Regions from separate parts of the Solibacillus sp. FSL R7-0668 genome, predicted to be linked through region 2. Evidence: riboswitches for the same ligand, from Rfam matches in the RefSeq annotation. Region 2 holds a riboswitch; the other holds the start of a gene.
What was found. Region 2 has a riboswitch for glycine ahead of gcvT (glycine cleavage system aminomethyltransferase GcvT). Riboswitches for the same ligand answer to the same signal wherever they lie in the genome.
Positions count from the first base shown of each region.

Region 1: linked by a shared signal. The riboswitch ahead of MKX47_RS08300 (amino acid permease) and the one ahead of gcvT (glycine cleavage system aminomethyltransferase GcvT) in region 2 are both predicted to bind glycine.

Region 1 is NZ_JBBOUU010000001.1:1,705,088-1,711,502, reverse strand. It holds gene MKX47_RS08305 (sulfite exporter TauE/SafE family protein) at 1-438, shown strand, start outside; gene MKX47_RS08300 (amino acid permease) at 481-1,818, opposite strand; glycine riboswitch at 2,021-2,097, opposite strand; gene MKX47_RS08295 (dehydrogenase) at 2,384-2,911, opposite strand; gene MKX47_RS08290 (GNAT family N-acetyltransferase) at 3,043-3,798, opposite strand; gene aspA (aspartate ammonia-lyase) at 4,136-5,551, shown strand; gene MKX47_RS08280 (DNA primase) at 5,600-5,902, opposite strand; gene MKX47_RS08275 (hypothetical protein) at 5,899-6,024, opposite strand; gene MKX47_RS08270 (reverse transcriptase-like protein) at 6,109-6,415, opposite strand, start outside.
Region 2 is NZ_JBBOUU010000001.1:2,445,749-2,452,163, reverse strand. It holds gene comGD (competence type IV pilus minor pilin ComGD) at 1-73, shown strand, start outside; gene MKX47_RS12160 (hypothetical protein) at 75-275, shown strand; gene comGF (competence type IV pilus minor pilin ComGF) at 266-724, shown strand; gene MKX47_RS12150 (shikimate kinase) at 922-1,434, shown strand; glycine riboswitch at 1,564-1,657, shown strand; glycine riboswitch at 1,661-1,763, shown strand; gene gcvT (glycine cleavage system aminomethyltransferase GcvT) at 1,926-3,026, shown strand; gene gcvPA (aminomethyl-transferring glycine dehydrogenase subunit GcvPA) at 3,139-4,485, shown strand; gene gcvPB (aminomethyl-transferring glycine dehydrogenase subunit GcvPB) at 4,478-5,962, shown strand; gene MKX47_RS12130 (rhodanese-like domain-containing protein) at 6,295-6,415, opposite strand, start outside.

The sequences.
Region 1 (6,415 bases), 740 kb from region 2:
ATCGCTTGTATTATTTTAGCATTTGCCTTTTTAATCGTGCTAAAGCAACAATTTAAGCGGATGGAAATTGCAGATTCTTCTGTCACCAAAAAAATTTCTCGCCTTCCACCATTTTTCATTGGTATGTATGACGGGGCAATAGGGCCAGGCTCTGGATCAATGAATATTTCGTATTTTTTAAAAGCTAATTATCCCTATTTAAAAGCCGTGCAGCTGACACGTTTTATGATGTTTTCAAGCTGTATGAGTGCATTTTTCTTTTACTTGTTATACGGAGTATTTGACATAATCATCGCCGTTCCCATTACAATTGGCTCGATTGTAGGAACACAGCTCGCCTTAAAAATCGCACCTTATTTAAAATCAAGATGGATTCAAATGGTGTTGCCGGTGTTGTTTTTCTTTTTATTCATTCAAATGTTAAAAGATGTGCTCTAAAAAAAGGATTGCCCTATTTATTTTCTAGGACAATCCTTAAATTTATTTTTTACGCATAAAGTAAATTACAAATAACATAACAAACCAAAGCGGTGTTAATAACAATGCTGTGCGCGTTTCTTCAGAAATAGCCATTACGACTAATAAAAACGCAAAGAACGCTAAAACGACATAGTTCACAAATGGCGTTAATGGTGCTTTAAAAATCGACGTTTGATGTAATTCTGGGTGGCGTTTTTTATAGATAATATGTGAAATCAAAATAATGCTCCATACCCAAATAAAACAAATCGCACTTATTGTTGTCACGACGTTAAATGCATTCTCTGGCATTAAATAGCTTAATAATGCACCAACTGATACAACTACTGCAGATACGACTAAACCATTTTGAGGCACGTGATTTTTATTAAGCTTCGCAAATGGTTTTGGTGCCTGCTTATTTTTTCCTAAACTAAATAACATACGGCTTGTCGAGAATAATCCACTGTTACCTGCTGATGCTGCGGAAGTTAGCACAACAAAATTAATTAAACCAGCCGCAATCGGTATTCCAACTAACGCAAACACTTGCACAAATGGGGAGCTTGCTGCATTCAATGTATCCCATGGGTTGATCGTTAAAATAATAAATAACGCACCGACGTAGAATAATAAAATACGTACTGGAATTTTGTTAATAGCTGAAGGAATATTTTTTTGTGGATTGGCTGTTTCCGCTGCAGAGACCCCTACTAATTCTACCCCTACAAAGGCAAAGACAACCATTTGGAATGCCATTAAAAAGCCAAATGCACCATTCGGGAATAATCCACCATGCACCCAAAGATTCGATACGGCGACCTTACCTGTATCTGTTTCAAACCCGATGACTAATAACACAATCCCGATGACGATTAATGCGACAATCGTAATAATTTTGATTAAGGCAAACCAAAACTCTAATTCACCAAATAATTTAACCGTTAATAAATTCAATGCTAATAACACGATTAAACAGATAATGGCTGGCACCCATTGTGGGACATCAAACCAATACTGTGTATACATACCGACCGCAATAATATCGGCCATTGCCGTCATAATCCAGCAAAACCAATACGTCCAGCCTGTTACATAGCCTGCCCAATCCCCTAAATATTCTGTGGCGAATTCCGTAAATGATGAATAGCCACCTTTTGAAAGTAATAACTCCCCTAATGCTCGCATGACAAAAAACAATGCAATTCCTACAATTAAGTAGGCAAAAATAATGGATGGACCTGCGAGTGAGATTGCTTTCCCTGACCCTAAAAATAAACCTGTTCCAATTGTTCCGCCTATTGCAATCAATTGCACATGGCGATTTTTAAGGTCGCGCTTTAATTCTGGTTGTTCCAAGACGATTTCCTCCAAATAATAGATCTTCACGTACTGCTAAATGCATCCGAAAAATAATAGGTATTTTCGCGATTGTTAAAAGCTACGATATCTACTGGAGGCTCTCGATTCATTTATTTTGTATTTCCTCTACGAAAAAATGAAAAGAAAAGGGACTAGTTCAATGACTAGTCCCTGTATACGTAAGAATAATAACGTCTCTCATTACCCTTCTGTCCTTTTGCCTGAGATTATGAACCCTTCGGCGACGCTCTATGCGCTCTCTCCAGAAACTGCTCCCGCCTGTAGTATGATCCACAGCGATCGTTGCTTAATACTATTTAATTACACAATTCGCTTCTGGCATCTTCCATCCACAGAATTGTTCGCGCCAATACTATTATTGTACGATAACTAATACTACCAGTGATTTCTCACTTTTACAACAATACCAGCTCAAATGACTAGTACAAAATTAGCAAATATACTGATTTTTCAACATTTTCTGCTCAACGAAAAGCATTATTTCACGTAAAAAAATGTTACACAGAGAATAACTTTTCCATCTTCTGTGTAACATTGCCATTTAAAGTATTATATTTATGTTTTCCAAACGTATTTCATATGGGTCTTCTAATGTCCCCTTTGTCGCACCTGTTTTTTTAAGCTTGATGACAAATGAATGAGGCTTTGCAATATCCTCACATGCCTTTGTTTCTTGTTTACGAATCTCCTCAGGGAAATCAAGTTTTGCATACAATGTATCTTCCTGCTGTGTCAGCGAATCAAATACTAACCCACAGCCATTTGAATATTCCGTAATAAATAAAACTTCTTCCGTCGCAAAATCAATGACAGGTGTATCTTCTAATTGGAAGATTTCTGCCCAAATTTGATAAAGCTTTTCATCTTGAATTAATGTCATGGAAGACCCCACTTCATGCGGGATAAATTCCAAATGTATAAGCAATTCGTAATTCAGTTTATTAGGATCTTCAGACTGTTCAATCGGTGATGATGTCTCTTCATCTTTAACCGGTGCTTTTTCCTTTTCTGTACAACCTACTAAAAAAGCTCCCAGCAATATACTTATTAATACGTAGAGGCCCTTCAAAATTGATCAACTCCTTTTTAGTGATGTATTAGTCGCATGAAGCGCTAAAAAGTTACGTCGTTCCATACACTTCCCATGTTTGTTGATAACTAAAACATGCTTGAGAATTAAAGTTATCTCAAGCACATTTACTAGTCTAATGAAGTTTTTAATGCATTCAATTGCTTGCCTATATAGGTATAGCCTTGTTTTGTATACATTTCGCGCGGTGTATCATCCCCATCGGCTACTAAAATAATGGTTTTTTCCACATATTGCTTCATAACAAATTGTTGCAATTTCGTACCTACGCCTTGTTTTTGATAGGCTGGCAATACGAATAAATTATCGATTTCTGCTGTATTTGCTGATTCGATCACATCTACCGAGCCAATCACTTGTCCATTCAACAGGGCGACAATTTGAGCTTTTCGCTTTTGTTCGAAATCTCTTTTTAACATGGCCTGTTTCGCTTGAGCATAGCCTTCTCCCCACTGCTGCGCATCTTGATAATGAATTGCTAAATAGCCTTCCATTGTTTTTGATGACACAAATTCAATTGTCACATCAGGGCGACTCAATTCACGCGTAAAGAATTCCGGCTCAATAGCATACATCTCTAAACAGCCAATTTCAAATTGATTTGTCAATAAATATTGATGCAATTCAAGTGGGATATCTTCATCCTGCGGAAAGACAGCCTTTAAAAACTGGCGACCACTTTGGCCATGCTTATGCTGTAAATAATTCATCGCTTCCTGTAGTTCGGATAACGTCGGAGTGGATAAAAATTCAATAAAATTACTATCGTAGCGATCTTTCACTTCATCGAGCTGATAATGACGATAAAGTTCCGTTTCACGCTCAACTTGTGCAAATATATTGATATTTCGAAAAGATACTTCCATAATAAACCCCTGCTTTCTATGACAAATAAATCCTTTTTTTAATCATAATAACGTAAAACGATTAATTGATACATACTAGAATGAATTAACTTATCGCTACATCATGCTAAAAGATTCATTTCCAATAATAAACGACATAATTTTTTGTCTAAAAAGATAAAAATAAACGATAATAAGAGCATATGTCACTATACTAAAGTGAATATTTAAAACTTTCACACTTCACATGAATACGTCAAATTATCTAATAATTCAGCAAGTAAGCTTTTGTTGAAATTTGGCGTATAATAGGATTGTTTATATAACTATTACACCAACTCTTGGAGGGTTCGTACACATGAGTACACGTATTGAAAAAGACTTTTTAGGCACATTAGAAATTCCAAAGGACGTTTATTATGGCGTTCAAACGACGCGTGCATTAGAAAACTTCCCGATTACCAAAATGACAATGCATCCTGAATTAATTCGTGCATTTGCCATTGTAAAGAAAAGTTCTGCTTTAGCAAACGCTGCTATTGGCAAATTAGACGAGAAAATCGCCAACGCCATCGCACAGGCTGCCGACGATATTATTGCAGGAAACCTACATGATCAATTTGTAGTTGACCCAATTCAAGGTGGCGCTGGTACTTCGATGAATATGAATGCCAATGAAGTCATCGCTAACCGCGCTTTAGAAATTTTAGGAGAAGAAAAGGGAACATATTCAATCATTAGTCCAAACAGCCACGTGAATATGGCGCAATCAACAAATGATGCGTTCCCATCAGCCATTCACATCGCAACTGTTACAACATTAGATAACTTAGTAATGGCAATGGAAGTAATGCGCGATAGCTTCATCCAAAAATCAGTAGAGTTTGATGGCATCGTTAAAATGGGTCGTACTCACCTACAAGATGCAGTTCCTGTACGTTTAGGACAAGAATTTGGTGCTTATGCAGCTGTAGTCGCTCGTGATATCGCACGTGTAAAAAAAGCACAGCAAACAATGCTTCAAATTAACATCGGTGCTACAGCAATTGGGACTGGCCTAAATGCTGATCCACAATACATGAGCTTAGCGGTTGAAAACATTGCAAAATACAGCAACTTCCCATTCGTTAAAGTGGACAACTTAATAGATGGTACGCAAAACACAGATACGTATGCAGAAGTGTCAGCGATGTTAAAAATCGCCATGATGAATATGTCAAAAATCGCCAATGACCTACGCTTAATGGCTTCAGGCCCTAAAGCCGGTTTTGCTGAAATTCGTTTACCAGAGCGCCAACCAGGTTCTTCTATTATGCCAGGTAAGGTCAATCCAGTAATGCCTGAAGTAATCAACCAAATTGCGTTCCAAGTAATCGGAAATGACTTAACGATTTCGCTTGCATCTGAAGCAGGTCAATTCGAATTAAACGTAATGGAACCAGTACTCGTGTTCAACCTATTACAATCGATCGAAATTATGACAAACGGCTTCACGGTCTTCACAAAACTTTGCTTAGATCATATCGAGGCAAATGAAGAACGTATGCATGACTTTGTTGAACGTTCAATCGGTGTTGTTACGGCATTAGCACCGCACTTAGGCTATGAACGCTCAAGCCAAATCGCACGAGAAGCACTGCATAGCGGTAAATCCGTTCGTGAACTGTGCTTACAATACGAATACTTCACAAAGGAGCAATTAGATATTATTTTAAATCCATTTGAATTAACACAGCCAGGTATTGCTGGTGATAAAAAATTAGCGAAAAACTAATGTTAATATAAAAAATGCTAGTCCTTATAATCAAGGGCTAGCATTTTTTTATCCTAATAGCTTATCTTTTGCTAATGTAATCGCACGCTTACTCACTTCTAATCGATCACCATCTGCGTTCAATTTAACAACACTCGACGTTTCATCAAAAATAGATTTTAATTGTGCTTTCGGCTTTACCCCGACCATCATTGGTTGCGAGTCTTGTTTGATTTTACTAGGCTGCTCCTGTGTCGAATCGACTTGACCATCTAATCCGATTTTCGGAAATGGGCTGCTCGCTTCAGGCTGCGGTTTTCGTCGTGTTTGATTATTGAGACCGGTGTTGCCTGCTCCAACTGAACGAATCATTCATGCCCCTCCTTTTGTTGCTGCAGTTTTTTTATTTTATCTGCACGTCGAAACGTCAACTCCGCTTGAACAAACATAAAAATAACGGTTGCTACGATTAAAATCACTACCCACATACCCAAAACAATTCCTCTTTTCTTTCGCATGACTTACTTTTTTACTAATTGCCCAATATTTTGCGTTTTTCCTTGTCAAAATTGGCGAATTCATTTTTTTCGTTTTACTGGCTGCTTGGCAATAATCGCTGTTCCGGATAATGCTTGATTTGCTAAATGATCTGCCTCATCATTTTGTTTACGATCTATATAATGATAGGCTGCAATTAAACCTAACTTTTGGAGCTTGGCATCGATTTTATCCGCCCAGCTAGCAAGTGCATTATCCGATACCGCCCATTCCCCGTTCATTTCATTGATGACTACCTGTGAATCACCAAAAATTTCAATCGTCTGGTGATGAACACCAAGCTCCTCTAATTGCTCAATTGCCAATAAGAGTGCTGCATATTCAGCC
Region 2 (6,415 bases):
CTCTTGTGGATACGCTGCTAGCGGTAGTCATCTTGTTCTTTCTAACGGGCACAATAATCCCGCTGACCTTTAATATGGAGCAAAGGATTATCGTTCAGCAAAAGCAGGCATATGCGGCAGAGGTAGCCTTCAATGCTGCTTTAAAATACAAGCGCTATGAGGAAATTTCAGGTGAGCAGCAAATAAATGAAACATTGTATACATGGATTTATAGCGAAGGGCAAATTTGTGTAACCTATGAGCTAAATGGAGTGATAAAGGAGAGATGTATTTAATTTCTAAAATCAAAAATGAGCGTGGCTTCACGTTACTAGAAAGCTTGTTTCATTTAGCTGTGCTCCTAATATTTGCTTCGATTAGTCTATTAATTATTATTTGGCTACGTGAACTTCAAAATATTCATCATATCAAGCAAGATGTGAATTGGGAACTTTTTGTTTATGATGTGCACCAATATAATGAAAATTCATTATCGGGTGAAATGGTGTCGCCAAAAATATTAATGTTTGAGGCAGCGAATGATCCAGAGAATCGCGCATTTTTTATTGAACAGCCCCATAATCATGTACGTAAACGTTCTAATAAAGGGGGGAATGAAATTATGCTTCCTAATGTGCAAAGCTTCCAATATCAACAAGTCGGAAATGAGATTATTATGAAAGTTGTGACAGAAGATGGGAAATTACGAGAAAGGGTTATTGTTCGTCCGTTACCTCGTGAATGAACGAGGTTTTTTGTTTCTTTTAGCCGTTTTTTTGCTATTTATTGTTACAGGAGCTGCTTTATTCTATACAAATACATTTTCTAATCAAATTCAGATATATAATTCATTGGAATCTATTTACGTTCGTGCTACGATAAATATATTAAATAGTGAGTAAAATTAGATGGAGTAGTCGTAATTAGAAGAAGGTGAATGGCATGCGAAAAATATATTTAGTAGGATTTATGGGTTGCGGAAAGAGTGCCATAGGTAGACGTTTAAGTTATTACTTAAAAATGCCGTATTATGATATGGATCATGAAATCGTGCGACAGCAGGGGATGTCGATTCCTGAGCTATTTGAAAAATATGGTGAAGCACGATTCCGCGAAATTGAAACAGAGTTTTTACGAAATTTTCGTGATGAAGCATGCATTATTGCGACTGGTGGTGGCGTGGCGGTCAATGAAGTAAACCGCAAAATTATGCGTCGCTCAGGTTTAGTATTTTTTTTGGATGCAAAATTTGAAGATATTTATATGCGAATCCGTCATGATAAAAATCGTCCGATTGTTCAAAAATCTACTGAGCAAGAATTAGAGGAACTGTATAATAACAGACGGAAATACTATCGTGAGGCAGGCCATATTCAAGTTTTAACTGCGGGTCGTACATTACGCCAAGTTGTTGAGTATATCGCGTTCCAAGTAAATCGTCTGAAAGGCGAATGAAAATTAATTTTATTAAAAAAATGTTCGTCTTTTAACTTAATTTAAAAAAAGATTGCGTTTATATAGTGTTCAATGTTAGGATATTGCTGAGAGTAATCTTAATGTATAATTGAATTATAGTGAACGCGGATGATGATACGGGGAGAGAACGTGAAGTCACGTCGCCGAAGGAGCAAATAGCAAGGGCTATGAATCTCTCAGGCAAAAAGACTCGTATTGGACGCAACTCTGGAGAGCGCTGTATTAGTACAATGCAGCCACCAAAGGGGAAAGCCAATTGTGTGAACAGAATTCAACAATCGGTGTAACTTTCAGGTGCAAGGACAGAGAATCTCTTATCTAAGGGGTTCGTCTGTCTTTTTTTTGTGGTATAAAATAGCGAATGTTACGAGCCACAGGAAAAACATTATTTTGGCACCAAAAGTGTTTTTCCATGAGGTTTAAAATGAATGAACCTAGCAAAAATACATAACAATAAGGAGGACTTGAACATGACAAATGAGTTAAAAAGAACACCGCTTTTCGATGAATATGCAAAATATGGTGGTAAAACAATTGATTTTGGTGGCTGGGCATTACCTGTTCAATTTTCATCAATTAAAGAAGAACATGATGCCGTTCGAAATCGCGCAGGGCTTTTTGATGTATCGCATATGGGTGAAATTTTTGTAGAAGGACCAGATGCGCTAAACTATTTACAAAAAATGCTATCAAATGATATTTCAAAAATTGCAATTGGTGGTGCGCAATATAGTGCGCTTTGCTATGAAAACGGTGGCGTTGTCGATGATTTATTAACATACCGTTTAGCAGACAATCGCTATTTACTTTGCGTCAACGCAGCGAATACTGAAAAAGACTTCGAATGGTTGCAACAACATGTTGAAGGTGACGTTACCGTAACAAATGCATCTGATGACTATGCTCAAATTGCATTGCAAGGTCCTTTAGCTGAAGAGGTTTTACAAACGTTAACGGATACTGATTTAACAACGATTAAGTATTTCCATTTCCAAGAGAACGTTCTAGTTGGCGGCCATGCCGTGCTTGTATCTCGCTCTGGTTATACTGGGGAAGACGGCTTTGAAATTTACGGTACACCGGCAGCTATCACAGATCTGTGGAACAAAATATTAGATGCTGGTAAAGATAAGGGTGTTGTAGCAGCAGGCTTAGGTGCTCGTGATACATTACGCTTTGAATCTTGCTTACCACTTTATGGTCAAGAATTATCAAAAGATATTACACCACTTGAAGCAGGTATCGGCTTTGCAGTGAAATTAACGAAAGATCCACAATTTATCGGTCAGCAAGCATTAATCGATTTAAAGGAACAAGGGTTGCCACGTAAGTCAGTAGGGATCGAAATGATTGATAAAGGGATTCCACGTCATGACTATAAAGTCTTTAAAGACGGTGTAGAAATCGGTATCGTGACAACGGGTACACAATCACCTATGACAAAACGCAATATCGGTTTAGCTTTAATTGACGCAAAATTTGCAGAAGTCGGAAATGAAATAGAAGTTGAAATTCGTGGAAAACTTGCAAAAGCGCAAATTGTGAAAAAGCCATTTTATAAACGTTCATAAATACCATTTCGTGCTAAAATAGCGCGGAATCGTCTATTTTCTTAGGTGGATTTTAACGAAAATGTATATGCTCCAATCCACCAAATTAAACTTTTGAAAAGAGGGTTATGTAATGAAACATCGTTATTTACCAATGACAGAACTTGATCAGCAAGAAATGTTAGCAACGATTGGTGTTGCGACAATCGATGAGCTTTTCGCAGACATTCCAGAAAAAGTACGTTTTAAAGGGCAATACAATATTAAAGCAGCGAAATCGGAAGCTGCTTTAATGAAAGAGCTAGCACAATTAGCAGCCAAAAACAAAGATACAGCGACAAATGTATCATTCCTTGGTGCGGGGGTATACAACCACTACAAACCAATTATCGTAGACCATGTCATTTCACGTTCAGAATTCTATACAGCCTACACACCATACCAACCTGAAATTTCTCAAGGGGAATTACAAGCGATTTTTGAATTCCAAACAATGATTGCTGAATTAACAGGGATGGATTTAGCGAACTCTTCTATGTATGATGGCGGTACAGCTTTAGCAGAAGCAGGTATGCTAGCGGCAGGTCATACACGTCGAAAAAAATTATTAGTTTCTGGTGCCGTACACCCTGAATATAAAGACGTTGTGGCGACTTATGCCTATGGTCAATCAATCGAAATCATTACAATCCCAACAAAAGACGGTGTAACAGATATCGAAGCATTAAAGGGCTTAGTTGATGATCAAACGGCTGGTGTTATCGTTCAATATCCAAACTTCTTTGGTCAAGTGGAGAACTTACAGCCATTAGCGGATATTACGCATGATGCCAAAGGGTTATTCATCGTTTCTTCTAACCCATTAGCACTTGGGATATTAACACCTCCAGGTAAATTAGGTGCAGACATTACAGTTGGTGATGCACAAGTCTTTGGTATTGCTGAAGCATTCGGTGGTCCCCACTGTGGTTTCTTCGCCGTGACAAACAAATTAATGCGTAAAGTGCCAGGACGTTTAGTTGGTGAGACAGTTGACCAAGATGGCCGTCGTGGTTATGTATTAACATTGCAAGCACGTGAGCAGCATATCCGTCGTGACAAAGCGACTTCTAACATCTGTTCGAACCAAGCATTACTGGCATTAGCAGCTTCTGTGGCAATGACAGCACTTGGTAAACAAGGTGTACAGGAAATGGCGAAGCAAAACATCGTGAAAACACGCTATGCGAAAAATGCATTTGAAGCGGCTGGCTTTGAAGTCGTTTATCAAGGTGCACATTTTAACGAAATCGTTGTGAAAACAACTGCAAGCGTTACAGATATCAATAAAAAGTTAATTGAAAAGGGCATTATCGGTGGTTTCGATTTAGGACGCGTTTACCCAGAATTAGCAAACCATGCGTTAATCGCTGTTACAGAGATTCGTACGAAAGAAGAAATTGATGCACTAGTTGCGGAGATGGGGGCTTACAATGCTTAACGAAAACCAATCACTTATTTTTGAAATTACAAAACCAGGTCGCGTTGGCTATAATTTAGAAGCGTTAGATGTACCTGATTTCGACCTAACAGAACTATTACCAGCAGAATTAGTGCGTACGGAAGTAGCGGAATTACCAGAAGTATCTGAATTAGATATTATGCGTCACTACACAGCACTTTCACGTCGTAACCACGGTGTAGACTCAGGCTTCTACCCATTAGGTTCTTGTACGATGAAATACAATCCAAAAATTAACGAAGCGGTTGCACGTTATTCTGGCTTCGCGAACCTCCACCCATTACAAGACGAGTCAACAGCTCAAGGGGCAATGGAATTATTATATGATTTACAAACTTCATTAGAAGAAATTACAGGTATGGATGAAGTAACATTACAACCTGCAGCAGGTGCGCATGGTGAGTGGACAGCACTAATGATGATTCGTGCATTCCACGAAGCAAATGGTGAAGGCCACCGTAACAAAGTCATCGTACCGGACTCAGCTCATGGTACAAACCCAGCCTCTGCTTCTGTTGCAGGCTTTGAAACAATTACAATCAAATCTGGTGAAGACGGCTTAGTTGACTTAGATGATTTACGTCGCGTTGTTGGTGAAGATACAGCAGCACTTATGTTAACAAATCCGAATACACTTGGTTTATTTGAAGAAAACATTATCGAAATGGCTGAAATCGTACACAGTGTTGGCGGTAAAGTGTACTATGATGGCGCAAACTTAAATGCGGTAATGTCTAAGGCACGTCCTGGCGACATGGGCTTTGACTGCGTACACTTAAACTTACACAAAACATTCACTGGTCCACATGGTGGCGGTGGTCCTGGTTCTGGTCCTGTAGGGGTAAAGGCGGATTTAATTCCATTCCTACCAAAGCCAGTATTAGTGAAAAAAGAAGATGGTTCATTCCACTTTGATTACAACCGTCCACAATCAATCGGACGCGTGAAGCCTTACTATGGAAACTTTGGAATCAATGTTCGTGCTTACACATACATTCGTTCAATGGGTCCAGACGGCTTAAAAGCAGTAACAGAATATGCGGTATTAAATGCCAACTATATGATGCGTCGTTTAGAGGAGCATTTTGATTTACCATATAACCGTCATTGTAAACATGAATTCGTTTTATCTGGTCGTCGTCAAAAGAAACTTGGCGTACGTACACTGGATATCGCAAAACGTCTGTTAGACTTTGGCTACCATCCACCAACAGTTTACTTCCCATTAAATGTGGAAGAGGGGATTATGATCGAGCCAACTGAAACAGAATCAAAAGAAACATTAGATGCATTCTGTGATGCCATGATTCAAATTGCGCAGGAAACAATTGAGAACCCTGCAATCGTACAAGAAGCGCCTCATACAACTGTTGTTAACCGTTTAGATGAGACACGTGCTGCACGTACACCAGTTTTACGTTACACAAAGCCTGAAGCGGTAGCACAGGAAGTATAATTTGCTTCAGCAAAAGTCCCCTACTACTATAAGTGGGGGATGAATGCTATCAATACGATTTATATTCAGTAATGATTCAAACCTCAGCTGAATCAAATTATGCCCCGGCGGATGTCACAGATTTTTTAGAGGAGTTTTTCAAGCGCGCTTGAAAAAAATCTGGACGCAATTACGCTGAGGCGTAATTGATTTAATATAAGAGCCAGATAGTATATCTACTGGCTCTTTTTTACATTCAGAGGTAAGACTTCTAACATATTTACTATATAATAGAAGAAACTCATTTTGAAACGCGAAAAAAGCTCTCTAAATTGCTAGAGAGCTTTGTTAGGTTAGTTTTTAGATTTCACTTTACCTGTCCAAGTTTTGAAGCCGCCTTGTAATTGGTAAATTTGGCTGTAGCCTTTTTTCTTTAATGTTAAAGCTGCACGTGCACTACGGCCAGAGTTTTGG